DNA from 2 places in the Anaerostipes sp. CAG:276 genome. Region 2 is predicted to be linked to the other one. Evidence: predicted binding sites of a transcription regulator. Region 2 holds the regulator's gene; the other holds the start of a gene.
What was found. Region 2 encodes NrdR, which represses ribonucleotide reductase genes. Its sites were predicted from a motif close to CACAANATNTTGTG; they were not measured.
Positions count from the first base shown of each region.

Region 1: a site for NrdR is predicted at 2,961-2,974, ahead of nrdD (anaerobic ribonucleoside-triphosphate reductase). Genes of this name have one in related genera too.

Region 1 is NZ_FR889195.1:102,024-124,070, forward strand. Features, by position in the region: gene nrdG (anaerobic ribonucleoside-triphosphate reductase activating protein) at 1-280, opposite strand, end outside; gene QVP35_RS10175 (hypothetical protein) at 292-684, opposite strand; gene nrdD (anaerobic ribonucleoside-triphosphate reductase) at 699-2,819, opposite strand; gene QVP35_RS10185 (Ger(x)C family spore germination protein) at 3,027-3,560, opposite strand; gene QVP35_RS10190 (GerAB/ArcD/ProY family transporter) at 3,541-4,599, opposite strand; gene QVP35_RS10195 (spore germination protein) at 4,580-6,103, opposite strand; gene QVP35_RS10200 (GntR family transcriptional regulator) at 6,189-6,869, opposite strand; gene ispE (4-(cytidine 5'-diphospho)-2-C-methyl-D-erythritol kinase) at 6,886-7,758, opposite strand; gene QVP35_RS10210 (DUF3794 and LysM peptidoglycan-binding domain-containing protein) at 7,848-9,407, opposite strand; gene QVP35_RS10215 (Veg family protein) at 9,497-9,742, opposite strand; gene ftsH (ATP-dependent zinc metalloprotease FtsH) at 9,856-11,847, opposite strand; gene QVP35_RS10225 (protease complex subunit PrcB family protein) at 11,917-12,321, opposite strand; gene QVP35_RS10230 (pyrimidine-nucleoside phosphorylase) at 12,378-13,682, opposite strand; gene rbr (rubrerythrin) at 13,839-14,378, shown strand; gene QVP35_RS10240 (hypothetical protein) at 14,437-15,249, opposite strand; gene QVP35_RS10245 (hypothetical protein) at 15,319-15,774, opposite strand; gene QVP35_RS10250 (phosphotransferase) at 15,924-16,898, shown strand; gene QVP35_RS10255 (phospho-sugar mutase) at 16,953-18,677, shown strand; gene QVP35_RS10260 (IS1096 element passenger TnpR family protein) at 18,803-20,224, shown strand; gene QVP35_RS10265 (deoxyuridine 5'-triphosphate nucleotidohydrolase) at 20,410-20,922, opposite strand; gene QVP35_RS10270 (glucose-6-phosphate isomerase) at 20,931-22,047, opposite strand, start outside.
Region 2 is NZ_FR889172.1:247-8,961, forward strand. Features, by position in the region: gene codY (GTP-sensing pleiotropic transcriptional regulator CodY) at 1-759, opposite strand, end outside; gene topA (type I DNA topoisomerase) at 762-2,855, opposite strand; gene dprA (DNA-processing protein DprA) at 2,871-3,950, opposite strand; gene QVP35_RS01110 (YifB family Mg chelatase-like AAA ATPase) at 3,943-5,460, opposite strand; gene nrdR (transcriptional regulator NrdR) at 5,536-5,985, opposite strand; gene QVP35_RS01120 (YlmC/YmxH family sporulation protein) at 6,092-6,337, opposite strand; gene QVP35_RS01125 (RnfABCDGE type electron transport complex subunit B) at 6,455-7,249, opposite strand; gene rsxA (electron transport complex subunit RsxA) at 7,263-7,838, opposite strand; gene rsxE (electron transport complex subunit RsxE) at 7,851-8,552, opposite strand; gene QVP35_RS01140 (RnfABCDGE type electron transport complex subunit G) at 8,554-8,715, opposite strand, start outside.

The sequences.
Region 1 (22,047 bases), on a different contig from region 2:
ACTTTTCTCTGACCTCTTTTACCAGCTGTCCCACCGGCTCCCGGTTCTCAGGGTGCAGAGGGTCTCCTCCGCTTAACGTCAGACCACTGATATAATTTTTGCCGAGCTCCTTAAACAGTTCTTCTTTTGCTTCCCTGTCAAACTCCAGTCCGCCATGGATATCCCAGGTAACCGGATTGTGGCAGTTTCTGCACTGATGGGTACATCCTGACAGCCATAAGACAACTCTTAATCCGTCCCCATTCAGCATATCGTCCTTTGTAATGTTGTGATACCTCATACTTCCCACCTCTACGCTAATATCATCCACAGTCCCGCCGCTGCAAAGACAAGAAACGGCAGAAGACGCTCTGTCCCAAGTAAAGACACAAATGGCTGCGGTATAAAAATCTCCTTTGGATCTGAAGGGTCCAGGAGTACTTCGGTCTCCCGGCCTTCTGCATATTCTTCTTTTTCCCTGTATTTATACAGCCTGAGAACCGAACTGTACTCAACGCCTTTATATGTATAAGTAAAAACAGGATTTTTCATTTTTAAGTTCAGATAATTGATATATGGTTTCTGTCCGGTGCAAACTGCATGCACTTTCGCAGAATACCGGCGTATCTTCAAAAATTGTTTTACTACAGGCTGAATTAAAATTCCCAAACCAACAATACAAAGTACTGCACCAATATAAACCATAATATCAATCCTTTCTACATCGACTTGCGGTCGGCAATCTCCGCCATCTTTGCGTCATTGAGTCTCGTGTCTCCCTTGACTCTGGAATAAGACAGATAGCCGTTCATTCGGTCGATCTTCGTCAGATTGCTGCTTCCGCAGACCGGACACACGTCCATCTCCAGCTCCTCATGCCCGCAGTCGTCACAGTATGACAGGGATAAATTCACCCCTTCATAGTAGCCAAGGTCCATGGCACGCCTTACCAGTGTCCGTATAGCGTCTTTATTGTAGCTGATCGGATACTTCACATACTGGATCTTTCCGCCGTTGCATTTTTCCCAGAAACGTCCTTCTAAGTTCTGTTTCTCGATCGGTGTCAGGTCTTCAGAAACATGGCAGTGGAAAGAATTGCTCACATATTCCCGGTCAGAGACATTCTCGATCACACCGTACTTCTTTCTGAACTGTTTCACCTGAAGTCCGCAGAGGTTTTCTGCCGGTGTTCCATAAATCGCATACAAATGTCCGTCTTCTTTCTTAAACTTCGTTACCTGGCTGTTAATATATTCAAGGACCTCCAATGCAAATGCGCCGTCCTGGGCAATGGACTTTTTGTTGTGCAGCTGCTGAAGTTCATTGAGCGCCGTGATGCCGAAAGAAGCTGTGGCAGACGCAAGCAAAGGCTTGATCTTGTCGTGAAGGCCCAAATGCCCTCCCAGAAAACCTCCCTCACAGTATGCCAAAGGATTTGTGGATGCTTTCATCTCACCCAAATAATCGTAGGTCCTTCTGTGAAGCTCTCTGATCAGATTCAGGTAATAGTCCAGCACTTCATAGAAGTCACGGCTTTCCTGTTTTGCCTTTGCATAGATCATCGGCAGATGCAGACTTACCGCCCCGATGTTAAAGCGGCCCACAAAGACCGGCTCGTCCTGCTCGTCCAGAGGCTCTGCCCCTCCCTTTTCATACCAGGGGGATAAAAAGGCACGGCAGCCCATCGGGCTTACGATCTTTCCATATCTTTTATACATGTCAGGGACATATCCATCCCCTGTGAGGCTCAGCCAGTCAGGATACATCGTCTTGCTGGAACAGCGGATTCCAGCTTCAAACACATCCTCCAGTTCTCCGCCCGGTCCATGAAGATTTTCATCATAAAGAAATACGATCTTTGGAAACAGCACCGGTTTCTTATGTCCTTCTTTTCCCTGTCCTCTCCTCCTGACATCCAGCATCGTGATCGCTGCCATCTTTGCAAACCGGCCTGTGCCGGTTCCCGCGGTCACTGTGATAAAAGGATAGTCTCCGCGGCTGGAAGAAACACTGTTAAACTTATATTCAAGCCCCTGGAATCCCTGACAGAACTCTTTCTGGACATCTTTCAATGACTCAGCTTCCGCCCGCTCTCTGGAAAGGCCGAGGGCTTCATACTTTTCAATGCCTTTTTCATAAGACTTCTCCGCATAAGGTTCCAGAATCAGTTCAATATTTGGCACCGTAAACCCGCCGTACTGCTGGCTCGCAGCGCTCAGTACGATATCTCCTATGACGTCAAAGGCTACATCCAGCGTCTTTGGTTCATTGTACCAGAGATTCCCCATCTCAAATCCGCCTTTTAACACGGCCTCCACATCGAACAGACAGCAGTTCATCGTATCTCTTCTGGCCGACATATCATGGATATAAATATAACCGTCCCGGCAGGCCTGGATCTCTTCGGTCGTTAAAAAGAACTTCTGATACAGAGACTTGTTCAGCTCATTAAAGATCAGGCTCCGCTTTGTAGACACAAGGGCACTGTCTGTATTGCTGTTCTCTTTGTCTCCTATGTACATGATGGACTGGCTTTTCTTATACACATCATCCAGCATTTCCACAAAATCCTGTTTATAGTTCCGGTAGTCCCGGTAGCTTTTGGCCACGCCGGGATTTACCCTCTCCAGAGCCCCTTCCACTACATTGTGCATCTCCGTAATATGTACTTCTGACTTATTAAGCTCGTCCACTCTCCCATTGACAAACCGGCAGATCTCATCAAGCTCATCTTCCGTAAATTTCACAAGGGCACGGTAGGCGGATTTATTTACTGCCGTCACCACCTTCTGAATATTAAAATCTTCTTTTGTTCCATCTTTCTTTACTACCCGTATCATACTCTCTCCTCCCTGACTGTTCCCAGAGCATCGTCCTGCCTGCGGCATATCCCGCTGAAAGCAGGAGACACCGCAGGCAGGGGACTCTTCGCTATTTTCTTAATCAAATTACTATATATTGTTTAATATGATCTATTATTCTACTATATCTTGTGTGAATGTATCCATCTTACCATCTCATCCGATCCAAGTCAAGACTGATTTCTGTCACTTTCTGCCGTAAATCCTGCCAAGGCTCAGATCCTTGGGCTTTTTCACTTTTGGGGAACTTTCAATGCCTTTGACCATGTATTCACCAAATGAGACAGGCAGATCTTTCTCGATCGAAAAAAGCTCTTTTAACTGTTTTTTACTTTTAAGAATCAGCACGGATTTTGCGATTTCTGAATGATCTAAAAGCTCCTCTATCATAGTATCATCAATCTGTCCGTTGGTAAATACGATCACCTTTAAATGCCCGAAGTTTAATTTTTTCGGCTGAGTTTGCTCAAAACTTTGATTTGTCTCATTAAAAGACCTGCCTGAGTAAACCACAGACTTGGACGGCACTTTCGTTCCCTGATTGTCCTGAGCCTTGGAAAAATCTGCACAGGAATAATCGATCAGATACCCGTTCTCTGTCTTTTCAATGCCCATTGCCAAAACATAACTGCTGTCCTCGATGTCCCCGGCTTCTTTGCAGCCCGTAAGTGCCGCTGCAGTGACTGCGGCCATCAAAAGGCTAATGATGATCTTTTTCATGAGTGCCTCCTCTCCGTTCCAGCCAAAACAAAACTGCCGGAATTAAAATTCCCAGCAATAGATTAGCAAAAAGGAACACAGAAATATAATTTTCCCAAAGACGGACCATGGGGATCAGAAATCCGGTGATTAAAAACAGTCCGCCGTAGGAAATCCATCTGCCCCATTTCTTTTTTCCCGCAAATGTGTTTTCAAAACTCCAGTTTCCATAGAACAGGTATCCGCTCAGCACACAAAAAACTCCAACAATCCAGAATGCGATCAGAAAAATGTCCAGCCTTGCCATGATCCCCCCTGGCATTGCTACATTCTGTGCCATGGAGATCACCGGAAACGGGTCCCTCCTGATCATCTGAAGCCCCAGGCTTCCCGCCGTGGCGGCAAACACTCCCGCCGATAAAATTATGATTCCGAGCAGTGTCTTTTTATTCATTCCCTTTTCCTTCATATGCCCCTGATAAAACCACACCAGTTCCATAGGATGAAACAGTGCGAGCACATACAATCCGCCCACCGCCAGGTTCTTCGGTTCAAACTGCCGGATCAGAAAGGGTTTCACAGAAAACTCCGTCATGCTGAGAAGAAGGATAAAAATAAATGGGATCAGAATAAACCAGAACAGCCCTTCCATGACTCTTGCCCTGTCGTCCAGCCCCTCTCCGTTCATCCGGAAAGCCAGAAAAATAACCGGCAGCCCGATCCAGTAAATATTCATATACGGAAGCAGGAACACTCTGGCCAAGAGCAGCATGTATGCATAAAAAAATGCAGCGTTTATAAAAAATCTCACATAATAGAGAAAGGAAATCACCCGGTGTTTTTTTAATACTTCTTCCATAGTCAGACTGCCTTCTGCTTTTTGTACAAGCCATGGATAGCAGACTGCGGCAATGGCTCCAAGGAGTACCGTATAAAGCCCTGTTTCACCAGATTTCAGGGCAGCTGCCTGGGGAAGGAACATGCCCACTCCGCAGAAGGTTTCCAGAAGAAAGATCCTGCTTCCCTGCTTTTTAGAAATTTCAAGATTCGCCGTCCACATGATGTTTCCTCCTTCCCTGACGTTTTTTCGCCCCGTCCTTCGTAAACCATGGCCTGAAGATCATACGCCTGATAGGCATCCGCACCATATAGTCCTCCCAGGGGTCCGTCTCTTCCACCGTGGCTGATACGGTCGGAAACAGATACGGGATCCCATAGCTCTGAAGCTTCATTAAATGGATCGCAATCGCAAGGAATCCGAGAAAGAATCCATAAAGCCCCCATATCGCACAGACAAGCATAATAGAAAATCTCAATAGCCGGAACACCCCTGAAAAGCTCTCATTTGGTATAGAAAACGACGCGATGGCTGTAAAGGCTACAACAATTACCACGATTGTGCTGACAATATTAGCGTCAACCGCCGCCTGTCCTACGATCAGACCTCCTACAATTCCTATGGTGCCGCCCAGCTGTCCAGGCAGGCGGATACCCGCTTCCCTTAAAAGTTCAAACGCAAGTTCCAAAAGCAGTACTTCCACAACCACAGGGAAAGGCACTCCCTCCCTGGCTGACACAATGGACAGCATAAATGGTGTGGGAAGAATCTCGGGATGATAATTTGCAATGGCAATATAAAATCCCGGCAGCCCAATGGCAATAAAAGAAGAAATGTATCGAAGGATTCTGGCAAATGTGGCAACTTCCCACCGGTTATAGTAATCATCACTGGCCTGAAAGAAAATGTTCAGTGTCACCGGCAGCACAATGACCTCCGGAGAATTATCCACCACGAGCACAATTCTTCCCTCCATGAGTCCGCTTGCCGCTTTGTCCGGTCTCTGAGTCAGCTGATACTGGGGAAACGGAGATTTGCTGTCCTGCTCCATGAGCTGTTCCAGCATTCCGCTGTCAAAAATTCCGTCAATATTCAGTTCATCCAACTGTTTTTTTATTTCTTTTACTACCTCATCTTTGGCCAGATCTTCAATATACATAAGCGCTACATCTGTTTTGCTCCTTGTTCCGATCCTGAGCTGGACAACCTTCATTCTCGTATCCCTGACCCGCCTTCGGATCAGAGCCGTGTTGGTCCTGAGGCTTTCATTAAAACTGTCCTTCGGACCGATCATGGCTACTTCCCTGTCAGCTTCCTGCACTCCTCTGGTAGGGAAAAACTTGCTGGATATAAAAATTCCCTGATCAAGCCCGTCAAAAAACAGTACCGTATCTCCTGATAAAACGGCCGTGACAACTTCATCCATGGTCGTGACCATCTTCCGGTCTGCACTCTCAATGACCCAGGAGGTCACAGACTCTTTCAGAGGGTGAAGAGGGTCTGTGAGGAGAGGTTCCAATACATTTTCCTGGATCATGTCAGCTTTGGCAAGACCGTCCGTGTAGATCACATACATTCCTGTGTTTTTTTTCTTCCCAACGTAAAACTTCTTTTTTACAATATCATTGCAGTCTGAAAATACCGCTTCGAGATATGCAATATTCTGCTCCAGATCCTTTGATATTTTACCTTTCATTTTGTGATTTTTATCATGAAATCGATCCATTTTTTCACACCACCTTTGAAAGTAGTATGAGCAAAAAAAAGAACTCTATGCGCACGCACAGAGTTCTGTCTGAAAGTCCACGGACCTATTTTTCTTCTTCCTGGATCTTTTTGATTACCGTCTCTTCCTGATTGTCGATATGACGTTTCATGATCTCTTTCGCTCTCTCTTTGTTGCCTGCGAACATGGCTTCCACCAGTTCCTCGTGTTCTTTGAGAAGAACCGCATGATATGCCGTATCCTTGACATATTCCAGACGGTAGCGGTAAATCTGTTCTCTCAGATTATTGATGATCTGGATCAGCCGCTTATTTTGAGTCGCCTCAAAGACGGCATCATGAAATTCCACATCACAGTCTGCGATCTTAGGATTATCATCCGTCTGGATCGCCTCACGGAAATTGTCCAGGGCTTCCTGAATCTTCTCTCTGGAACCATCATCCAGGCGCTCCGTGGCAAGTCCTGCCGCCAGTTCTTCGAGAGAGCTTCTCACTTCCAGGACATCTCTTAAATCTTTTTCCGTGATGCGGGCTACTTCCGCGCCCTTTCTCGGAATCATGACGACCAGACCCTCAAGCTCCAGCTTCCTTATGGCTTCCCTGACCGGGGTACGGCTGACTCCGAGACGGTTTGCCAGGGCAATCTCCATCAAACGCTCTCCGGGTACAAACTCTCCGGTAATGATTGCCTGTCTGAGTGTATTAAACACCACATCCCTCAGCGGCAGATATTCATTGACGTTCACTTTTAATTTATCACTGCTCATCTTTCGTTCCCTCCAATTATGATTCTCTATTGACCGGCGCTACCACATAGGCCTGCTTCACATCTTCAAAAGATCTTAGATTGGAAAGGGCTCTCTGCGCCTTTTCCTCTGAAGCAAATATTCCAAATACCGTCGGTCCGCTCCCGCTCATGAGTGCACTCTCGGCGCCCTGTTTCAGCAGGAACTCTTTGATCTCATGGATCACAGGGTATCTTGGTATGGTGACTGTCTCCAGAACATTTTCCATCCTCCCCGTGATCCCCTTCAAATCCTGATTTTCAATGGCAGATATCATTCCTGTAATATCCGGGTGTGATAAAAGGCCCGGCACGTCCAGATTCTCATACACAGTTTTCGTGGACACACTGACCCCAGGCTTGGCGATCAGTATATGGCAGTCCGGCACAGGAGGCAGCTTTGTAAGCTTTTCTCCAATCCCTTCTGCCAGTGCGGTTCCTCCTATGACACAATAAGGCACATCCGCTCCCAGCCCGGCTCCGATCTCACACAGTTCCTCTTTCTTAAGTCCAAGTTCAAACAGCCGGTTCATTCCTCTCAGTGCTGCGGCACAGTCAGAGCTTCCGCCCGCCATGCCTGCGGCGATAGGGATACGCTTTTCCAGATACGCTTCCACGCCGCTTTTGATTGAATACTTTTTCTTTACGGCTGCAATGGCCTGACAGACAAGATTCTGTTCATTGACCGGAAGAAATCTAAGATTGGCGGAAAGTGTAACGGAATCACCGGAAGTCTTTTTAAGCTCCAGCCGGTCAAAAAGACCCACCGTCTGCATGATCATCCTTACTTCATGATACCCGTCATCTCTCCGCCTTACTACATCCAGCCCTAAATTTACTTTTCCATAAGCTTTCAGAACTACCTTTTTCATCTGTACTCCTCACTGTCTCCTACCGCTGAAACTTAGTATTGTATACAGAACATTATAGTATTGTTCCTATAAAAATGCAATCCTATTTATCAATTCCATCCAATTTCTTTGACAATTAACAGTTTATCACCCGGCTTTACTTCCTCAATACCCTCATTTTGATCGCGGATATCGTCAACGGTAGTAAAATAACGTTTTGCTATGGACCACAGAGTATCTCCGTCCTTCACGATATATCCGACGATTCCCGGGATCTTCTGCAGTTCTTCATAATCCAAAGGCTGCTCAGCAACATTTGTCATGATCTTTTCTGCTTTTTTGTGGAAAGAGATGAAGTCAAATATCACATTTGCTTTAATCTCGATCTCATCCCCTTCCGTCGGTGTGGCGCTGATATGATCCAGCATAACATCCAGCTGATAATCGTCCTCTTTCATCAGACCCTTAGCCTCAATAAAGTAAGAGAACGGTTCCATGTAGGAACTGCTCATCACCGGGTTCTGGTCCTCACTGGACAAAAACAGAACATCTGCCATCAGGACACCCTCCACCTGGAGCCCCTGCTCTTTGACTTCCACATCGTCTATATTGCAGCTTCCTTTCACAGAAAGCACCTGCAAAAGTTTTCCCGGCTCCTGCTCGATGGAAAAACGCTTCGCCATCTTCATCGTAGCCTGATTTTTTCCAATCAGAGATTCAAATGCAAAGTCTTTGTATTCCGGCACCAGTGTTTTTTTCATTGTATAGCAGTCTCCCACATAAGACAGCACCTGATCTTCGTAGACTTTAATATCACACTCTAGAGTTGCGTCAACCGATACCACTCTCTCTTCTCCGTCCACGTCCGGACGAATCTCCAGCTGATGGTTTCCAAGGGAAATGTGGATCTTGCCGATCATTCCCGGTGCACATTCATAACACTCCAGCTCTGTATGCAGCGGGATCTCCCATCTTGCATACTGGACCGGAAGCTGTTCATCCTCTCCGAGATATAAGATAAACACATGCATATCACCCTGTATGTCGATGCTGTGGTCTTTTAATTTTCCCTGTACATTCTCAAGCTCCACCTGGCTCCAGAGTATCTCATAGATGTTGGATTTATTGGCCGGCAGCACCAGTTCCTCTTTCATTCTGGCAATATCCTTTTTATTGACGATCAGGTCTGTCACCTGGACTTCCTTTTTCAGGGAAGATATTCCGTCGCCCAGAACATCGATAATGCCTTCCTCTTTAATCTCCTCGTTGACATGGAGGGTCAGAGTCAGAAGAATCCTTATACTCAGTTTCCTGGAATTGATCAGCACTGTGTTGATGTCATCAATGACATAAGAAACTTTCACATAATCTGTCGGCACAGCGCCGTCCATATGTATATACTCCTCAAAAGGGAGAACAAAATCCAGAGACTCTAAATAGGTCCTGGCATCAATTGTCCCGTACAGACCTGAAAAATGGAATTCTCCTTTGATCCGGATACGGTCCACCATCATCTCTGTCTCCTGCATGATCACCAGCCCTTTAGTCTGAATCATCTTCTCCACATCCGGCTTCGTATCAGGCACATTACAGTCCTGGTCGATTGTTATTTGTACCTGCTTTCGTTCTTTTGCGACGATTCCATAAAAATTCTTTTTGTTAAAATCCATAAAAAATTCCTCCCTGTCTTGTATATACAAATATATTCAGACAGGAAGGAATCTATTCCTTCAAGATTAAAATTGTATCCGGTACAGTGTCAGCCTTCCAGCAGCATCATCCTGACATCTTTCGTGATCACATCCTGATAACTGAAACTGACCGTTTTACTTTTGGTACTGCTGTCGTCTTCAATCTCTACCAGAAAAATGTTCGGATATGTCTCCGTAATGACTCCCTGTGAAGTTACAAACTTGTGTCTACCTTTATTTGAGCTGATCTTGATTTTGCTGCCAATGCGCTCCTGAATTGACTTACGAATGCATTGAATATCCATCTGTGTCATTCTTTCACCCCATTCTATCTATACAGAACTCGTGACACCTTCTGTATACTGTAAACTTTATTGTATCATTATAACCGAATCCTGTCAAATCTATACATGGGATAACCAGAATGTTACATATCCTGTGGATTATTTTCCATATCTTCTGACGGCTGTTCCTGTACCATCTCATCATCTGCCGCTGAGCTTTTAGCATCTTCGCTGAAATCTTCCTCTTCCTGTTCAGAAGATTCTTTCTTGGCATTAAAAATTTCCATAAACTCTTTTCCCGTGATCGTCTCTTTCTCGATCAGGAACTGTGCCGCCTCATCCAGGATGTCCATATTGGCCCTGATCAGGTCAAGTGCCTTTTTATATGCATCTTTTAAGATTTCCATAACCACCTGGTCTACCTTTGCGGCGGTGGATTCCGCACAGTTCATAACAGGACGTCCGTCCAGGTAACGGTTGGTAATGGATTCCAGACCGATCAGGCCGAACTCTTCTGACATACCGTACTGTGTCACCATGGCTCTTGCGATGGCCGTGGCCCGTTCAATATCGTTGGACGCGCCGGTTGTCACCGTATGGAACTTGATCTCTTCGGCCGCACGGCCTCCAAAGAAAGATACCAGGTCTGCCAGCATCTCGTCTTTTTTATTCAGGTACTTCTCTTCCTCCGGTCTCTGCATCGTATATCCGAGCGCTCCCATGGTCCTTGGAACGATGGTAATCTTCTGCACCGGCTCAGACTCCTTCTGAAGCGCCATGACAAGCGCATGTCCCACCTCGTGGTATGCAACAATCTGTTTTTCTTCTTTGCCGAGGATACGGTCTTTCTTTTCCTTTCCGGCGATGACTACTTCTACAGCCTCAAAGAGGTCTGACTGAGACACATACTCCCTTCCTGCCTTGACGGCGGCCAGCGCCGCTTCGTTGATCATATTGGCCAGATCCGACCCCACTGCCCCTGATGTAGCCAGGGCGATCTCTTCAAAGTCTACGCTCTCATCCATCTTGACATCTTTGGAATGGACTTTTAATGTCTCGATTCTTCCTTTCAGATCCGGACGCTCTACGATGACGCGCCGGTCAAAGCGTCCCGGGCGCAGAAGCGCTTTATCCAGCACTTCCGGGCGGTTGGTAGCAGCCAGAATGACAAGTCCTTTGGAAGTATCAAATCCGTCCATCTCTGATAAAAGCTGGTTTAATGTCTGTTCCCGCTCATCGTTTCCTCCGCCCTGGATGCCGGTGTCACGACTTTTTCCGATGGCATCGATCTCGTCTATAAATATAATACACGGAGCCATAGACTGTGCCTGCTTGAACAGGTCACGGACTCTGGACGCACCGACACCGACGAACATCTCTACGAAATCAGAACCGGACAGGGAGAAAAACGGAACATTTGCTTCTCCCGCCACTGCTTTGGCAAGCAGGGTTTTACCGGTACCCGGAGGCCCCACAAGCAGTGCTCCCTTGGGCAGTTTCGCACCGATTTTTAAATACTTGTCAGGGTGATGCAGGAAATCCACCATCTCGGTCAGCGACTCCTTGGCCTCCTGCTGTCCCGCAACGTCGGCAAAAGTGACACCTGTCTTTTTCTCCACATAGACCTTGGCGTTAGATTTTCCTACGCCCATCATGCCGCTCTTTCCGCGCATCATAAACATCAGCAGTCCAAAGATAATGATGGCAGGCAGAATGCTCACAAGAACACTCATCAGGACCTCAGATCCGTCCTTTGCCTTTGCCTGGTAATTTTCGATCCCTGCCTTCTCCAGCCGGTTGACCAGCTGATAATCAGGTACGGGAAGCTGGACTACTTTGTATGTAGTCTTATACAGCGGGTTCTCTGATTCTTTCGGGATGACCGTGATCACATCACTTTCAAACACAACCTTTTTAATTTCTTTTTTCTCGATCATCTTGACAAACTTGCCGTAGGAAATCTCGGTCTCTGTACCGTTTTTCCATTTGCCTACTACAAAGTTAAACAAGACAGCCACTAAAATGGATGTAATCAAAATCGATATAATCATCTGAATCGAATTCTTGTTATTTTTATCCGGTTTCTTCTGTCTATTATCCACGAACGCTTTTCCTCCTTCGATCTTCTCAAGCATTTATAGACTCCATTATATGGTTTCACTGCTTGAAAATCAATAAAACAATTCTAAAGTTTTTGTGACATATCACAAAAATACTACGTCTTTTTCATAATTCTGGCTCTTGATCACGATATATGGATACGAATATCCTTTTTCCTGCTGCCGCTTCGGAACTCCGATCAGATTCGTGTCAATATAGACATGGCCTTCATCCATAGTCATTTTTTTCACCCGGATCTTATATCCGCTTCCGGTCTGTTTCCCATATCCGATCACATAGTACATTGTCTCTTTCATAGAATACGTAAAATGAAAAACTTTATCCTTCTGTTCATTAATTCTTGCCGCTAATTCTTTCGGCAGATTTTCTTTTTTGCAGACTGCATAGTCTACATTCTCTTTTGCGCCATGCTTCTCCTGTCTTAAACATCCGGCACAAAAGCAGCCTAAAGTCATCATGAATAACATGATATAGATATATCTTTTCATAGAGCGCTCCGTTTTTTTATTAACATATGAAAAAAGAAAGCTTCTCATGAATTCTTTTAAGAAAGTATCTCTTTGATCAGCGGCTCCGGCATCTTCCTCTCAGACTCAATTGTTACGTTTTTCAAAAAATGCTCTTTTGCTTTTGCCAGCTTTTCTTTATCATTGGCGTATATGACTGCCAGCCCTTCTCCTTTTCTTACTGACTCTCCTTTTTTCTTCCGGAGTACCAGTCCCACAAACGGGTCGACCGCGCTTTCTTTCGTCTCTCTTCCTCCGCCCAGCAGGAGAGAACAGACCCCGATCTCCTGGGTATTAAAGGCAGTGACAAATCCAGTTTTTACAGAAGGGATTTCTTCTATATAATCTGCCCTGCAGAAATTTTCCGGATGTTCGATCCAGGACGGATCTCCACCCTGTGCCATGACAAATTCTGTGAATTTATGCAGCGCGCTCCCGTCCGTGATCTTCTGTTTTAATATTTTTTGTGCCTCCTGCGGCGTTTCTGCTCTCTCTGCCATACAGAGCATCCGGGAGCCAAGTGTCAGCACAAGCTCCGTAAAATCTTCGGGGCCTTCTCCCTTGAGTGTATCAATGGCCTCTTTTACTTCCAGCGCGTTGCCGACTGCTCTCCCCAGAGGCTGATCCATATCCGATATGACCGCTGCCATATTTTTTCCGGCAGTTTTCCCGATCCGGATCATAGCCTCCGAAAGCTTCCTTGCATCCTCAAAGTTTTTCATAAAAGCACCGCTGCCGCACTTCACATCCAGAAGTATAGCATCTGCTCCGGCTGCAAGCTTTTTGCTCATAATGCTGCTGGCGATCAGCGAGATCTGATCTACGGTAGCCGTCACGTCACGAAGTGCATATAAAAGCTTATCTGCCGGTGCCAGGTCTTTTGTCTGTCCCATGATCGCTATGCCCACGGATGCTACCTGTTCCATAAACCTCTCTTCTGTAAGCGCAGTCTGAAATCCCGGAATGCTTTCCAGTTTATCAATGGTGCCTCCTGTATGCCCCAGTCCTCTTCCCGACATTTTTGCCACAGGAACACCACAGGATGCCGCCAGCGGTCCCAGCGCAAGAGAGGTCTTATCCCCCACTCCTCCGGTGCTGTGCTTATCTGCTTTTATACCCGGAACTCCGGACAGATCCAGCCGGTCGCCGCTCTCTGCCATGGCCATCGTGAGTTCAAAGGTTTCCTGTGTGTCCATTCCCCTGAAATACACTGCCATCATCATTGCCGACATCTGATAATCCGGAATATTTCCATGTAAATAGTGGTCTATCATCCACCTGATTTCTTCTTTTGAAAGGGAATACCCATCTCTCTTCTTCAAGATCAGATCATACATTCTCATAGGGCCGCCTCCTTTAAGCATACAATGCGTCCATTAATTGAATATTTTATCCTTATTGTACCATAATAATAACAGAGTATGTATTGACTTATGTACTTATATCTGAGATAATAAAACAATAATAATTACTATTATAGAATCAGGAGGTTATGTGGAATGCCAAATTTAAAAGGAACGAAGACAGAACAGAACTTGATGGCTGCATATGCAGGGGAGTCACAGGCACGTACAAAATACGATTTTTATGCAAGCCAGGCAAAAAAAGACGGCTATGTGCAGTTCGGCAACATCTTTGCTGAAACCGCATTAAATGAAAAAGAACATGCAAAAATCTGGTTTAAACTATTACATGACGGAATGCCTTCAACAGAAGTGAACTTAAAAGATGCTGCTGCGGGAGAAAATTTTGAATGGACAGATATGTATCCAACGTTTGCCAAAGAAGCAAAAGAGGAAGGTTTCGATGAAATCGCAGCACTGTTTGAGATGGTTGCAGACATCGAAAAACGCCATGACGAACGCTATCAGCAGCTGACAGAAAATATCGACAAAGGGATTGTTTACAAGAGAGATACTGAACAGGCATGGATCTGTACAAACTGCGGACATGTACATTACGGAACCGAGGCGCCTGAAGTATGTCCGGTCTGTGCACATCCGAAAAAATTCTTCCAGATTCATTCAGAAGACTATTAAGAAAACAGAGACGGCAGCAAAAAGCCGCGGCAGACTTTAAAGTCCTGCCGCGGTTTTTTTAATAAAAGTTCCGTATCCACTGATCTACCCTGCGTGCTGAGGGATAGATTCTTTTTTGCTTCTTTGTTTTAAGATTGATTCTGTAATATCTCATTGTCCCGGAGACCGGTTTTGCATAGACAAGTGACCGGCTGCTGAAAGACAGCACCGAAGACGGGCTTTTGATCTTTTTTGAATGAACCTTTCTGCCTTTTCCGTTAAGCTTCCTGCTCACAAGGCGGTCCGTACTCTTTGTGTACTGCCGGTTGTAAGTACATTCCAGATAATAAAGCCGTTTTCCATAGATTTTCATCCTCGCCTGGTTGGCTTTTTTCGTGATGCACTTTGCCTTTTTGCCGTTTGTCCTGCTCACATAGATCGGAACACTTCTCGCATCGGTGGCAAATCCATTTGTATAAAGCCTGTTTCCTGAAATCAGCATGTGACGCACGTTCCGTCGCACAAGATACTTTTTCTTCGTCTTCAGATTAAAACGATACAGATGCTGATCGGAATCATAGGGGTAAACAGAATAATACAGCCATTTTCCATATTCGGCCTTTACCGTTATGCCATAAGTATTCTGATGCGTCAGCAGTTTCTTCCATTTTCCTTTTTTCTTCCGATACAGCATGGCTTTCGGACGGCTTCCCTGATTTTTGACTGATGCCTTATAGCGGTGTTTTCCCACTTTATAAATATTGTTTTCTGAATAAGCTGCATACTTTGCAGATGCTGCCGAAGCCTCCCTCGGAGCTGAAAATGTAATACTGAGCAATCCTGTAAATAAAAGAACGGTCAGTCTCCGAAATATTTTTCCTGATTTTTTCATACCTATGCCCTTCCCCTCATTGTAAGAAAAAGCACACAGGAACCATAAATTCCTATGTGCTTTTTACGCTTATTTTTTCTTCACGGATAAAATCTGCATGTTTGCCTGGCCTTCCAATGCTCCGTAAGTAAAGGAGATCTTTGTGCCCGGTTCCATGTCATTTAAGGCATCCATAACCTTTTCATCCTCAATGATGAACGTCTTGTATTCCCCGTTGGACATCTTTACTTCCACTGAATTACTGTCGCCGAAACCATTGTACACTCCAGTTGCACTTACCGGTTTCTTCTTCTCATCCTTTTTGTCTGCGATCGTCGCTTCTGTGGTAGTTTTGCCCGCTTCCGTTGTCGCTTCCGTCTCCTCGGTAGCCACCGTAGAAACTTCCTCGCTGGCCGTCGTCTCCTCTGATTCAGCCGTTGTGGCTTCTGTGGAAACCTCGGAACTCGGACTCTTCTTTCCGCATGCCATCAGGCCGACAGCCCCGATCATCAGCATACATGTTATAAGTAAATATTTCTTTCTCATGATTTCGTTCCTCCAATTGTACTTCTGTAACATTTGTAACATTTAGATTAGTACCAGTATACTTCATTTTTTTCCGAATTACAAGACGATATCATATCCGGCACCCCGGACACATACAATTAGAGGTAGAACTTTGAGGAGGGCATATTGTGAACGACAAATACAAAATACTTTTAGATCAATATGATCTGCATGTTGATTATTTAAAAAGAGGCCGCGGCGAGATCATCTGCGGCACTGATCAGGGGTTATTTGCCCTGTCTGCTACGAAACTGTCCGAAGAACGTCTGGCTGTCGAGCATCAGTGGAAAGAAGAATTGATTGACCAGGGATTTACAAAAATTGACCAATATATCGAAAACAAAGAACATGAATTTATTTCTTATGATAAATACTATGAGCCTTTTGTTATGAGAAGGACTTTCAATGGTACAGAATGCAATATCCACTCTCCTTCCGATCTGTCTTCCGCCTGCAGGAATCTTGCCTCTTTCCACCGCGCGTCAGGCAGAATTCCCTACCGTGCGGACTACGGAACGCCTCATTTCTCCCTGACAAAAAGCTATCATCAGCGGAGACGGGAGCTCAAAAGTATTTGGAAATATATCGGGAGCAGAAAAAACAAAGGAGACTTCGAGTATCTTTTTTTGCAGGAAATTCAGCCATTTTGGAAACAGCTTGAGGATTCCAGCGCAAAAATGGAAGAACTTACAGGGTTAAGGGAAGGATGGTGCCACGGTTCCTACAACCATCACAATGTATTGATGGGACCCCATGGGACTGCTACACTTCACTTTGAACATTTTTATTATGGCTATCCTCTGACCGATCTGTATTATTTTATCCGAAAGGCTCTGGAAAAAAATGAGTATCAGTTCAGTATCTGTGAGACTATGCTGAAAGGCTACAGTAAGGTTCAGCGCCTCACAATGAATGATTATTCTTTTTTGTATGTGCTTTTTTTATACCCGGAAAAGCTTTGGAAAATCTCAAATCAGTACATGAATCATAAAAAACACTGGGTATCTCCAAGATATCTCAATAAGCTTCAGGATATTGTTGATTTAAAAGAAAAAAGAGAGAAATTTCTTTTACAATATCACAACTTTTATAATGTTTTTTAGGCCCAGATAAGTTATAATAAAACATAAGGAAAAACGTAAAGGAGGAGCACTACTATGAACTATCAGGAAACATATCAGGAATGGCTTAACAATCCATATTTTGATGAAGCTACAAAAGAGGAACTTAAGAACATTCAGGATGATGACAATGAGATCAAAGAGCGGTTTTACTCTGACCTGGCTTTTGGAACAGCAGGCCTTCGCGGGATCATCGGTGCCGGCATCAACCGTATGAATATCTATGTAGTCCGCAAGGCGACTCAGGGACTCGCAGACTACATTCTGGAACAGGGCACGGACAAAAAGCGCGTTGCCATTGCTTTTGATTCCCGGCATATGTCTCCGGAATTTGCTGACGAAGCAGCGCTGTGCCTGGCAGCAAACGGCATCAAAGCATATATTTTTGAATCACTCCGTCCGACCCCGGAATTGTCCTTTGCAGTCCGCTACTATAACTGCATTGCTGGAATTAACATTACTGCCAGCCACAATCCTCCGGAATATAACGGCTATAAAGTATACTGGGAGGACGGTGCGCAGTTTACGCCGCCTCACGACAAAGGGGTAACCGCCAAGGTCAACGCCGTCACAGATATTTCCAAGGTTAAGACCATGTCCAGGGAGGATGCAGTCAGTGCCGGATTATATGAGGTAATCGGCTCAGAAGTCGACGATGCATACATCGCCGAAGTAGAAAAGCAAGTACATAATCAGGATGCGATTAACCAGATGGCATCCAAATTAAAAATTGTTTATACTCCTCTGCACGGAACAGGAAATCTCCCTGTCCGCCGCGTATTAAAAGATTTAGGATTCCAGAATGTCTATGTAGTGCCGGAGCAGGAACTTCCCGACGGGGCTTTTCCAACCGTAAGCTATCCAAATCCGGAATCCAAAGAGGCATTTGAACTTGGCCTGAAGCTTGCCAGAGAAAAGGATGCCGACCTTGTATTGGCAACAGATCCTGATGCCGACCGTCTCGGAGTCTATGTGAAAGATTCAAAGACCGGAGACTATATCGCTCTGACCGGCAACATGTCCGGTTCTCTTCTGTGTGAATATGTCCTAAGCCAGAAGAAAGCCATGAACGGATCACTTCCGGATGACGGAGCCGTTGTAAAATCGATTGTCACAACCAATCTGGTAGACGCAGTGGCTGAGGGCTACGGCGTAAACCTGATCGAAGTGCTCACAGGATTCAAATTCATCGGACAGCAGATGCTGAATTTTGAAAATACAGGCAAAGGAACTTACCTGTTCGGTCTGGAAGAAAGCTACGGCTGCCTGATCGGAACTTATGCAAGGGATAAGGATGCGGTATCCGCAACCGTGGCACTCTGTGAAGCTGCTGCATATTATATGACTCAGGGCAAGACCTTGTGGGATGCAATGACCGACATGTATGAGAAGTACGGCTATTATCTGGATAAAGTGAAAGCCCTTGAATTCGCAGGACTGGACGGAGCTGAAAAGATCCAGAACATGCTCAAGTCTCTGAGAGAGAACCCGCCGAAAGAAATCGGAGGGCTCAAGGTATTAAAATCCCGCGATTACCAGAACGACACGATCACGGATCTTACCACCGGTGAGACAGTGCCAACCGGACTTCCAGCTTCTAATGTACTCTATTACGAATTAGAAAACAACGCATGGCTTTGCGTGCGTCCTTCCGGAACCGAGCCTAAGATCAAGTTCTACTATGGGGTGAAAGGTTCCTCCATGGAGGATGCAGAAGCTATCGGTGCCAAGATCGAGACCTGGGTAGGACAGTTTTCATAATCATGAATCTATGACAGAAAAGACGGATCAGGAGGATTCCTGCTCCGTCTTTTTTCTGCCCTGTTTATGTGATAAAATGAATGTAATAAAACTTCGGCACAAGCATTACAGACAGGAGGTTGATTATGGGCGGATATCAGATAAAAGTCATCATAAAAAACAGCAGGCCACCGATGTGGAGACGTATATTCATTCCTGACTGTATATCATTTTCCGGTCTCCACGAAATTATACAGGCCGCATTCCAAAAATCCGGGCGGTGTCTGTTTCGTTTTGAAATCCCTGTGCACCATCAAAGAATCTTTGATAATTCTCTGCTGATCGATTCTTACATGAAGGATAAACAATTTATTGATTACACATATATTTTAAAGGGAAAGACAGAGTTTCGGATAGAGACAGAAAAATTAATCCCCGCTTACCAAAACCGTTTTCCGGAAATCATAAAATATAAAGGTGATTTCCGTGCAGATACCCGTTTGGAAGATCTCAATCTCTCTATGAAGGAAAACCTCTGCTTCTTGGAGGACGGAACAATGGAGCCTTCAGAAATCCTCAGAAAAAAAACAGAAGACGTCCCGCCCTCTTTTTCTTCCGATTCCCTCAGGGATGTTTATCTTCAGTATACAAAAGACGATCTTCTGGAGATTGCCCATATCCATCAGCTGGACCACTGTTCACAGATGGAAAAGCCTGATCTGGCCTCATATCTTTCTAAATATATCATAAAACCTGACGCTATGGGCAGCTTTTTTCTGACCCTTACGGATCTTGAGATCCGGGCATTTGAAGCTGCGCTGGATGGATACTTCCCCATTGATGACGAAGATATCTTTGATGCCTTTCTGGATGGAGGCTACTGTGCCGTTGATGAGGATGACGAAATTTATATTCCGCCGGATGTATCTGCATCCTACTCCGCCATGAATACTGAGAATTTCAGGAAACGCAGGGAGCTGACATGGAAACAGATTCAGTACTGTTATTACTGTGTCCGTATTTTCGGAGCCGCGCCGCTTGAGCATATTGCAGAACTGTACAACGAGTATGAGCAGGTACAGATCACGCCCAGGGACCTGATCAACCTTTATTTTCTGCCAAGCCCTCATGCCTTCAGTTTCGGATATCATAATAAAATGTTTGTAGACTCTATGCTTCTTGAAGATCCCAGCCTCCTTGAGGATATTTCTTCGATCCGGAAGGACTATGCCTATTATCATCCATCCCGTGAAGAAATTTTTCAGGGAACCTTTGATAACGGTCAGGCATCTCTGAAATTTACTTCTTATCTGGTTGATGTGCTGGGATTTAAAGTGACAGAAGCTGTGGATCTCACAAATCGGATCTCTTATATTATGAAGGTTGGAGCTGATCCGGAACAGATCTTTGAGATGCTTCAAAAAGGCGATGTAGCCTTCGCAGATCAGGAACAGGCAGACAACTTTGCGGGGAGGATGATGGATCTTTATGCGGACACCCGCCTGTTCATAGCTTCCGGTCATACCCCTGCAGAACTGGAACAGATGGAACATCAGGAAGATTCCTGAAGTTATTCACCTTTTTTTCATTACAGATGTTTCTATACTAGAAGGTATTATGGAAGTTATATAACTTTTCTCCTGAATATCATATCATTGGCCACTAACTCTCAAAAACGTGATATTTACATATTCAGGCATATACTTTCTGTCAAAAAAAGACCCTGCCCTTTAAAGGCAAGGTCTTTTTTCTGTTATTTGGTTGTGCTGCCGAATCCGCCGTTGCGGACTTCTTTTGCATCATCGTCTATGGTCACACCATATTCCATAAAAATACCCTGTACGATCCCTGTTCCTGCTTCTACTCTCACAATTTTTCCTTCATTGGAATCATTGGTGAGCTTGACAAAAATATGTCCCTCGTTGTCTGAATAAAAGTAATCACTGTCGATGATCCCCACCGTATTGTTCATCTGAAGGCGGAACTTAAACCCAAGGCCGCTGCGCGGAAACAGATTCAGTACCCAGCTTTCTTCCATATACACACGAATGCCTGTCGGTATCTTGATCGTCTCACCCGGTTTGAGTTCAAAATCAACCGGACTGTAAAAGTCGTATCCGGCGGAACCTCTGGTGGCCCTCTTTGGAAGCTCAATACTGTCAAAAATCTGTCTCACTTCATCCTCGGAGGTACCCTCAAAGGTATCCTGCCAGCTTTCTAAAAACTGTCCAAAACTTACTTTATGGAACTGTGCAATCTTTTTCATTTGTTCTCCTATAATCTCTTTAATAAGTCTTCTCTTCTGTCTTCAAATCCAGGTTTTCCAAGCAGGGCAAACATATTTTTCTTATATGCTTCCACTCCAGGCTGATCAAATGGATTTACGCAGTTTAAGTAACCGCTCATACCGCACGCAGACTCAAATGTGTAGAACAGCTGCGCAAGATGGTATGCATCCATCTTAGGAATATCAAATCTTAAGTTCGGAACGCCTCCGTCCACATGAGCTAAGATGGTTCCCTTCATAGCGTTTTGGTTTACGAAGTTCATGGTCTTGCCTGCCAGATAATTTAATCCGTCCAGATCGTTTTCTTCTGCTTCGAGCACAATGTCTAATTCCGGTTCTTCCACGTTCAGCACGGTCTCAAAGTGATTGGAAGATCCGTCCTGGATGAACTGGCCTAAAGAATGCAGGTCTGTGGAGAAGTCAACAGATGCAGGGAAGATGCCTTTTCCGTCTTTTCCTTCGCTTTCTCCGTATAACTGTTTCCACCACTCAGAGATAAAGTGAAGGTTCGGCTCGTAGTTTGCGAGGATCTCCATGCCCTTTCCTCTGCGCATGAGAATGTTTCGGATGGCAGCATAGAGCATCGCCGGATTTTCATTAAACGGTGCGTTTAAGAACATCTCTCTTCCGTCTTGGAATCCCTTTACAAACTCATCAATGTCAATTCCCGCAGCTGCGATCGGAAGGAGTCCTACGGCTGTCAGGACTGTAAAGCGTCCCCCTACATCATCCGGCACAACGAAAGTCTCGTATCCCTCGTCTGTGGCAAGTGTCTTCAATGCTCCCCTTGCCTTGTCTGTAGTGGCGTAGATGCGCTTGTTTGCTTCTTCTTTTCCGTATTTGTCTTTAAGAAGCTTTTTGAAGATACGGAATGCAATGCCGGGTTCTGTCGTCGTACCTGATTTAGAGATGACATTGACAGAGAAATCTCTGTCTCCGATCACATCGATCAGCTGTTTAACATATGTACCGCTAATATTATGTCCGGCAAAGTATACTTCCGGAGCTTTTCTCACTTCTTTGTCCAGCTTATTGTTAAAGTTGTTGGACAGCCCTTCGATCACGGCTCTGGAACCTAGGTAGGATCCTCCAATACCAATGACA
Region 2 (8,715 bases):
GGCACGGTTTAATTCGTCAAAAATCAGGTCATTTACAACTTTGATATAGGTCCCTTTCATACCGGAAGACCGGGACTCGATGACTCCTGCACTCTCCAGCTTTCTCAGTGCATTGACGATGACTGATCGGGTAATGCCGAAACGGTCGGCAATCTTGCTGGCAACCAAAATGCCCTCGCTGCCGTTCAGTTCATCAAAAATGTGATGAACCGCTTCCAGTTCCGTAAAGGAGAGAGTTCTGAAGGCAGATTCGATAATATTCTGCTTTCTGCGTTCACTCTCCATCTCTTCACTGACAGAACGCATCATCTCCAAACCAACGACTGTGGTTCCATATTCAGCCAATATGATATCATCGATCGTATAGTCATCTTCCATCCGGTACATAAACAGTGTGCCAAATCTCTCTCCCGCAATATCGATCGGAGAGATAATACCGCGGTAGCGGTGGATGTCACTCTCAAAACCGAGTGTCTGGAGATTTACATTCTCCTTCGTGGACAAGATTGTCAGCAGACGCTCATTTAAGTCCGTGTCAATATAATCCCCGATTTTACCGCTGATCATCTCTTCGATGGGATCTATATTCTCTGAATTTTGAATTCCTAAGATCTTTCCCTTTTTGCTGATAACGATCACATTGGAATCCATAACCTCCATCAGAACCTGACAGATGTCATTGAAAACGACTTTTTGTGAATTGTTGTTATGCAGTAATTTATTTATCTTCCTGGTTTTATCTAATAATTGTACACTCATAGCTACTCCTTATTTTTCGTAACTTCTTCCTCTTTCGGCAGATCACATACATATCCGCAGTGTTCGTCTGAACAAACCAGTTTCTTTCCTTTTTCCACCATATACTTTCCGCAGCGCTCACACTTGACGGTAGAAGGCTTCTGCCATGACATAAATTCGCATTCCGGGTTATCCTCACATCCGTAGTATTTCCGGCCCTTCTTGGTTTTTTTCAGGACGACTTCCTTTCCGCACAGCGGACATGGAACTCCAATCTTTTCAAAATGAGGCTTTGTGTTTCGGCAGTCAGGGAATCCCGGACAGGCCAGGAATTTCCCATACGGCCCGTATTTCACAACCATGTTGCGTCCGCACTGGTCACAGACTACATCGGTCACTTCATCCTCGATGGTCACCTGCTCCAGCTCTTTTTCTGCGGCCTCCACGGCTTCTTTCAGATCCGGATAGAAGTTTTCCACCACTGATTTCCAGTGGACCTTGCCTTCCTCCACCATATCTAAAAGTGCCTCCATCGTGGCGGTAAAATGCACATCCACAATAGACGGGAATGCCTTTTTCATCATGGTATTGACCGCTTCTCCAAGCTCCGTCATATACAGATTCTTCTTTTCCTTAACCACATACCTTCTGGCAATGATCGTCGATATGGTAGGAGCATACGTACTCGGCCGTCCGATACCCTGTTCTTCCAGGGTGCGGACAAGGGTTGCTTCCGTGTAGTGGGCCGGCGGCTGTGTAAAATGTTGTTTATGGTCAAACTCTTTTAACTTCAGTTCCGTGGAAGTATCAATACTTTTCAGTATGACATTTCCTTTTGATTTCTCATTGTCGATGTTGTACACAGTCAAAAATCCGTCAAAAACGATCTTGGATGCGGAGGCATTGAAACGGTATCCGTTGGCATCGATCTTTACGGATGTGGTCTCATACTTGGCTGCACTCATGCGGCTCGCCATAAACCGGTTCCAGATCAGCTGATAAAGCCTGAACTGGTCTCTGGAAAGCTGTTCTTTCAGGCTCGCCGGAGTATTTTCGATGTAAGTTGGACGAATCGCTTCATGGGCATCCTGTACATTTTTGCCGTCCTTTTTTGAAACTTGTCCGTTTCCGACAAAATCACTTCCATAAGTTTCGGAGATAAACTCTCTGGCATTTTTATCTGCCTCTTCCGAAATCCTTGTGGAGTCTGTACGAAGATAAGTAATCAATCCCACGGTGCCTTTCCCTTTAATGTCCACACCTTCATACAGCTGCTGGGCAATCCTCATGGTCTTTGCTGTCGGAAAATTCAGTTTGCTGGATGCATCCTGCTGCATCGTGCTGGTCGTAAACGGAAGCGGTGCTTTCTTGATACGCTCCCCTGTCTTTACGCTGTCAACATGAAACTCGGCTCCTTCCAATTCCGCAAGGATCTTGTTCAGCTGTTCTTCATTCTTAATCTCGATTTTCCCGTCTTTGTCACCGGCAAACTTGGCCTCCAGAGGCTTTTTGCTCCCTTTCACATTCAGGAAAGCATCCAGTGACCAGTATTCTTCCGGTATGAAAGCGCTGATCTCTTCTTCCCGGTCACAGATCAGGCGAAGAGCCACAGACTGTACCCGTCCTGCGCTCAATCCCCTCTTGATCTTTGCCCATAAAAGAGGACTGATCTTATACCCCACAATCCGGTCCAGGACACGCCTCGCCTGCTGGGCATCCACCAGGTCCATGTCAATCTCTCTCGCATGCTTTAAGGATTCCTTGACTGCATTCTTGGTGATCTCATTGAATGTGATACGGCTGCATTTTTTGTTCTCCAGTTTCAGCGCATAATAAAGATGCCATGAAATTGCTTCCCCCTCCCGGTCAGGGTCAGTCGCGAGATAAACTTTATCGGCCTTCTTCACTTCTTTTCTCAGTGCCGCCAATACTTCTCCCTTGCCCCGGATCGTAATATATTTTGGTTCAAAATTATGTTCCAGGTCGATTCCCATCGTACTCTTGGGGAGATCCCTCACATGACCGTTGGATGCAATGACTGTATAATTTTTCCCTAAAAATTTATTGATCGTCTTTGCTTTCGCTGGTGATTCTACAATTACTAAGTATTTTGGCATTTTTGCACCTCTTAATTATATTTTTATTATGTAATAATTTTTCAGTATTTCCTCTGCCAACCCCTGCCTCTTTAAATAGTATAAGGATGTCACAGTCTCTGTGACCGGCAGTCTTGCCTCCGAAGCTATCTGTTCCAGGCATTTGGGTTCCAAACTCAAAACATCATACACCATTTTTTCACCTCTAGCAAGTGAATTTTTATCAAATTGACAGACATTATGTGAAAATACTCTGAATTTTGGAAATTCATTTAAGATATCTTCGGGACCGGAAACCAGCTTGGCGCCTTGCTGGATCAGGCGGTGGCAGCCCCTTGATACATCACTCGTCACATTGCCCGGAAGTGCAAAAATTTCTTTATTTTGTTCCAATCCGCAGTCCGCTGTGATCAGAGATCCGCTTTTCTCTCTGGCCTCTACTACAAAGATTCCGTCGGAAAGTCCGCTGATGATCCTGTTCCTCTGCGGAAAGAGAAAAGAAAACGGCTCTACACCGGGACCATACTCAGAATAGATCACCCCCTGTTTCTCCACATCGGCGAAGAGTTTTTGATGAACTTTCGGATAGATCCGGTCAATCCCGCATCCCAAAACACCTGCCGTCGGCGCGCCTGCATCCAGGGCTCCCCTGTGAGAAGCTCCGTCGATTCCCCTGGCCATGCCGCTGACGATCAGAACACCTCTCCCGGACAGCTCCTTCGCAAAATATCCTGCCATCTCTCTTCCATATAAAGTACAGGATCTGGCCCCTACCATTGCGATGACCAGCCTTGATTCTCTCGGCCTGCCTTTTCTAAAAATCCCGAACGGATAGTCATAAATCTGTTTAAGCCGCTGCGGATAATCGGGTTCTTTCCATATAATATAGTCTGTTTTCTGCTTTTTTAACTCCTCGTACTTCTTACAGATATAAGATTCATCTCTTGTCTCAAGAAAAAGCCGGTACTGTCTTTTATTAAGAAATGATTTTGCAGTCTCTTCATTAAGTTTCCTGAGTTCTTCCGGGTGAAGAACGGCAGAAAGAATCTTACCCTGCGTCTTCCGGTTTATCTCAAGAAGCGACGTAAACCAAAACCACGAAAGCTTTTCATTCATACCCCACAGCCTCCGATAAAAACTCCATATTGCGCAGAGACAGTGCCTCTATAAGATGTCCCTCTCCTATCCCGCTTTGCTGCTCCATTCCGGCAATCGTTTTTGCTGTCCTCACAATCTTATGAATACCCCGCATTGAAATATGATGTTTCTTTTGTTCTTCTTTCAAAATTTTTTGGCTTTCTTTATTCAGAGGACAAATTTTTTCTATATCCTCTCCCTGTATCTGACTAAAATAAGAATACGGAGTATCCGAGAGTTCTCTCTGTTCCTCCCTGATATGCTCTAAGACCCTGCTGCGGATAACAGCCGAAGTTTCCGTCTCAGCGTCCATTTTCTTTGCCTCCTGTCCAACTGTAAGGATCAGGTCAAAACGGTCCAGTACGGGACCGGAAAGTCTGTGATAATAGGACCGCTTTTGACCCGCGCTGCACCGGCATGCCTCCGGAGTGAAGCTGTTGCCGCATGGACACGGGTTCATGGCCGCTGCAAGTAAAAAGTCCGCAGGCATGGTATAGTCTCTCCCAAGCCTGTTTAAAATAATCTGCTTATCTTCCAGTGGCTGTCTCAGTGCTTCAATGCATTTGGCGTCAAACTGTGCCAGTTCATCCAAAAACAGCACACCTTTGTGGGCAAGTGTGATCTCTCCGACTTTTGGAACCGCTCCCCCACCGATCAGCGCTCCTCTGGATATGGAAGAATGGGGTTTTCGGAAAGGCGGGCAAAAATCCCCTGCATCCCTGTGGATTCCTGCCGCCTGATAGAGAGCCTGCACCTCCAGGTATTCGTCCTCAGATAAACTATTCATAATAGAAGGAATCCGTTCCAGGGCCATAGTTTTGCCGCATCCCGGAGCTCCGATCAGAAGAATGTGATGTCTCCCGGTCACGGCGATCTCCAGAGCTCTTTTTAAGAGAGGCTGCCCTTTTATTTCCGAAAAATCAAGACACTGGCTGTTTAGAATTATCCTTTTTTTCTGAAAATGGTATGGAAGCACACACCCGTTTCTGAAATAGTCCACAGCATCGGAGAGATGTTTTACCGGAACCAATTCCACATCTTTCATATATACAAGAGATTCCATATCATCATAGGGAACCATAAACCGCCGGATGCCCTGCTTTTTTCCTTCCATGATGATGGGCAGGCACTGTCTGATCCCATGGACACTGCCGTCCAGTCCCAGCTCTCCCAGGAGGCAGATAGGCGGTTCTTTAGTAAATGGAATATAGTTGAGACCGGCCATAACGGCCGCTGCGATGGGAAGATCAAATGCAGTTCCTGTCTTTCTGATATCGGCAGGAGATAGATTAACGGTAACTTTCATCGGAGGGAGCGGACAGCCCAGAGCCCGCAGCGCGGATTCCACCCTGTGCCTGGATTCTTTTGCTTCATTAGAAAGGCGGCCTACCATAGTAAAGTATGGGAGACCGCTTCTTAATTCCGCTTCGACCTGAATGATACAGCCTGCGGCGCCTGAGACAATGCCGCTTAGCATCGAACAAAACATAAAGCCTCCTTCTTTCCCGGAAGCCTCTCAGCTAACAATATACTGTATCTTATCATATTTTCTAAATTTTTACAACTATTTCAGCAATTTTTTTAGTTCACTCATAAAGGTGTTCACATCTTTGAACTCTCTGTATATAGCGGCAAATCTTACATATGCCACCTCATTCAGTTCCTTCAGCTTGTCCATGACGATCTCTCCGATCAGGGAACTCTCCACCTCGCGCTGTCCGAGATTATAGATCTTTGTCTCGATCTCATCTACGATCTGATCGATCTGTCCCATGGATATAGGCAGTTTGTGGCAGGACTGTACGATACCCGCCTTGATCTTGGAGCGGTCATACATCTGTCTGGTCTTGTCCTTTTTGATCACAGACAGCGGTTCTGTCTCGATCTTTTCATAGGTCGTGAAACGCTTGCTGCAGTCGTCACACTGTCTTCTTCTCCTTATGGAGTTATTGTCTTCCGAATGTCTGGAATCAATGACTCTGGAATTTTCACTTCCGCAATAAGGGCACCTCATTTTTCTACCTCCCGGGCTATGCTTTTCTTTGTACTCTTTTGAGAGGCAGATCATGTCTGCCTCAAGATTTTCCATTCGTTAAAGGAAGTATATCATTTTTTCCAGATCACTTCAAACATTCTTTTTCATTAATATCCACCAATACAGTGTCACAGCCGATTCGAATGATCTTCTTATATGGAATATAATAAAACTCACCTTTTGTAAAGCACAGGATCTTTGTCGCTTTTGGAACGATCAGGCATAAAATCTGACCTGACGCCGGGTCAAACTCCAGATCGATGACACATCCCAGTTTATCTCCGGTCCGGCAGTTGATCACATCCTTTTCCCTTAACTCTAAAAACTTCATGAAACGCCACCCCAGAAAAATAGTTATAATAGTGTATGCACCAGGAAATAAAGTGTGACAAAAAGGCTGTATCCTCCAGTCAGATACAGCCTAATGATCTTTCTATCATTCACTTTATTATACCGTAATGATTTTTTTCGGACACTTTTTGGCACAGAGTCCGCAGTTGACACATTTCTCATAATCAATATGAGCAATATTATTTTCTACCGTAATCGCTCCAAGCTTACATTCCTTCGCACAAAGTCCGCAGCCGATGCATCCGGCTTTGCACACAGACATGACGTCTTTTCCCTTGTCTTTAGAATTACACTGTACTAAATGTTTCTTGTCATAAGGAACCAGTTCAATGAGTCCCTTCGGGCAGATATCGGTACATTTTCCGCAGCCGATGCACGCTTCTTTGTCAACATAGGCAATCCCGTTGACGATGGAAATTGCATTCTCAGGGCAGACCTGAGCGCAGCTTCCGAATCCCATACATCCGAAAGAGCAGGCCTTCGGCCCTTCTCCGGGCACATTCATCGCTTCCACACAGCTCATCTGTCCTGTATATTCGTATTTATTTGATGCTTTCTCACAGGTTCCTGCACACTTTACGAATGCCACCTGTTTTACGAAATCACCGGCTTCCACACCCATGATGGCACCGATTTTTTCTGCCGCTGAAGGCCCGCCTACCGGACAGGCATTGACCGCAGCTTCTCCGTTTGCGATCGCTTTTGCAAGCCCGTCACATCCGGCGTATCCGCATCCTCCGCAGTTATTGCCGGGAAGTTCTGCTCGGACTGCTACTTCTTTTTCATTGACCGGAACCTTAAACTTCTCAGAAGCGATTCCTAAAAGAATAGCAATGACCAAACCAATTCCTCCGACCACGACGGCCGCGAGAATAATTGCTGTAATATCCATTTATGCTACCTCCCTATATGATTCCTGAGAATCCAAAGAAAGCGATAGCCATCAGACCTGCCGTGACAAGAGTGATCGGCATTCCTTTGAAAGATTCCGGGATGTTGTTGTATTCTAGTTTCTCGCGGATACCGGCCAAGATCACGATGGCGATGGTAAATCCGACAGCCACTCCAAATCCGTTGACTACACTGGTAATAAAGTTGTAATCATACTGAACGTTATTCAATGCAACACCGAGCACCGCACAGTTGGTAGTGATCAGCGGAAGATATACGCCTAAAGACTCATAGAGAGCCGGCATAGATTTCTTTAAAAACATTTCCACGAACTGCACCAATGCCGCAATGACAAGAATAAATGCTATCGTCTGAAGATATTCCAGATGAAACGGCACGAGTATGCCAGCATAAACGAAATAGGTAACCGCTGAGGCGATCGTGATGACGAAAATAACCGCAGCGCCCATTCCGCCGGCGGTCTCTACCTTCTTGGATACACCAAGGAAAGGACAAAGGCCTAAGAACTGGCTCAATACTACGTTATTAACTAATGCCGCACCGATTGCGACTAATAATAAATTTGACATTGTTCATCCCCCCTATTTGTCGTCCACACTGTTATCAAAAAACCGGCTTCCGCAGGCACCGTTTCCGCAGCTTGCACAGTCGCCGCATCCGGAAGCCTGAGACTCTCCTGCTTTTTTCGGTTTCTTGTTTCTTACCTTATTCTGAACTGCAACAAGGCAGGCCAGGACAAAGAATGCTCCGGGAGCCAGGATAAAGATCGTAATCGGCTCATAAGCAGCCGGCATGATCTTTGCGCCAAAGATCGTACCTGCACCGAGGAGTTCACGGAAGGCTCCGATCACAGTCAGTGCAACAGTAAATCCAAGGCCCATTCCGACACCGTCGAAGAAAGAGAGCACTGCCCCGTTCTTAGATGCAAAGGATTCTGCGCGTCCCAGGATAATACAGTTTACTACGATCAAAGGAATGTAGATTCCAAGGCTTGCATTCAGTGACGGCACATATCCCTGCAAAAGGAACTGCACTACCGTTACGAGAGATGCAATAATGACAATATAGCCCGGAATACGGACTCTGTCAGGTATAATATTTCTCATGAGTCCAATGATCAGATTGGAAAACATTAAAACGGCCGTAGTGGAAAGTCCCATTCCTGCCCCGTTGATGGCGGATGTGGTTACCGCGAGGGTAGGACACATACCGAGCATTAAGACGAAAGTAGGATTTTCTTTGACAATACCGTTGATCAAACGTTCTATCGGATTACTTTTCATCTCAATTACCTCCTTTCAATGTATCCATTAAAGCAACACAGCTGTTGACTCCGCTTGTCACCGCACGGCTGGTGATCGTAGCGCCGCTGATGGCATCGACCTTTGCGTCGTCGCTCTTGCCGGAACCGTCTTTTACGACTTCAAACTGCTTTGCTTTTTTATT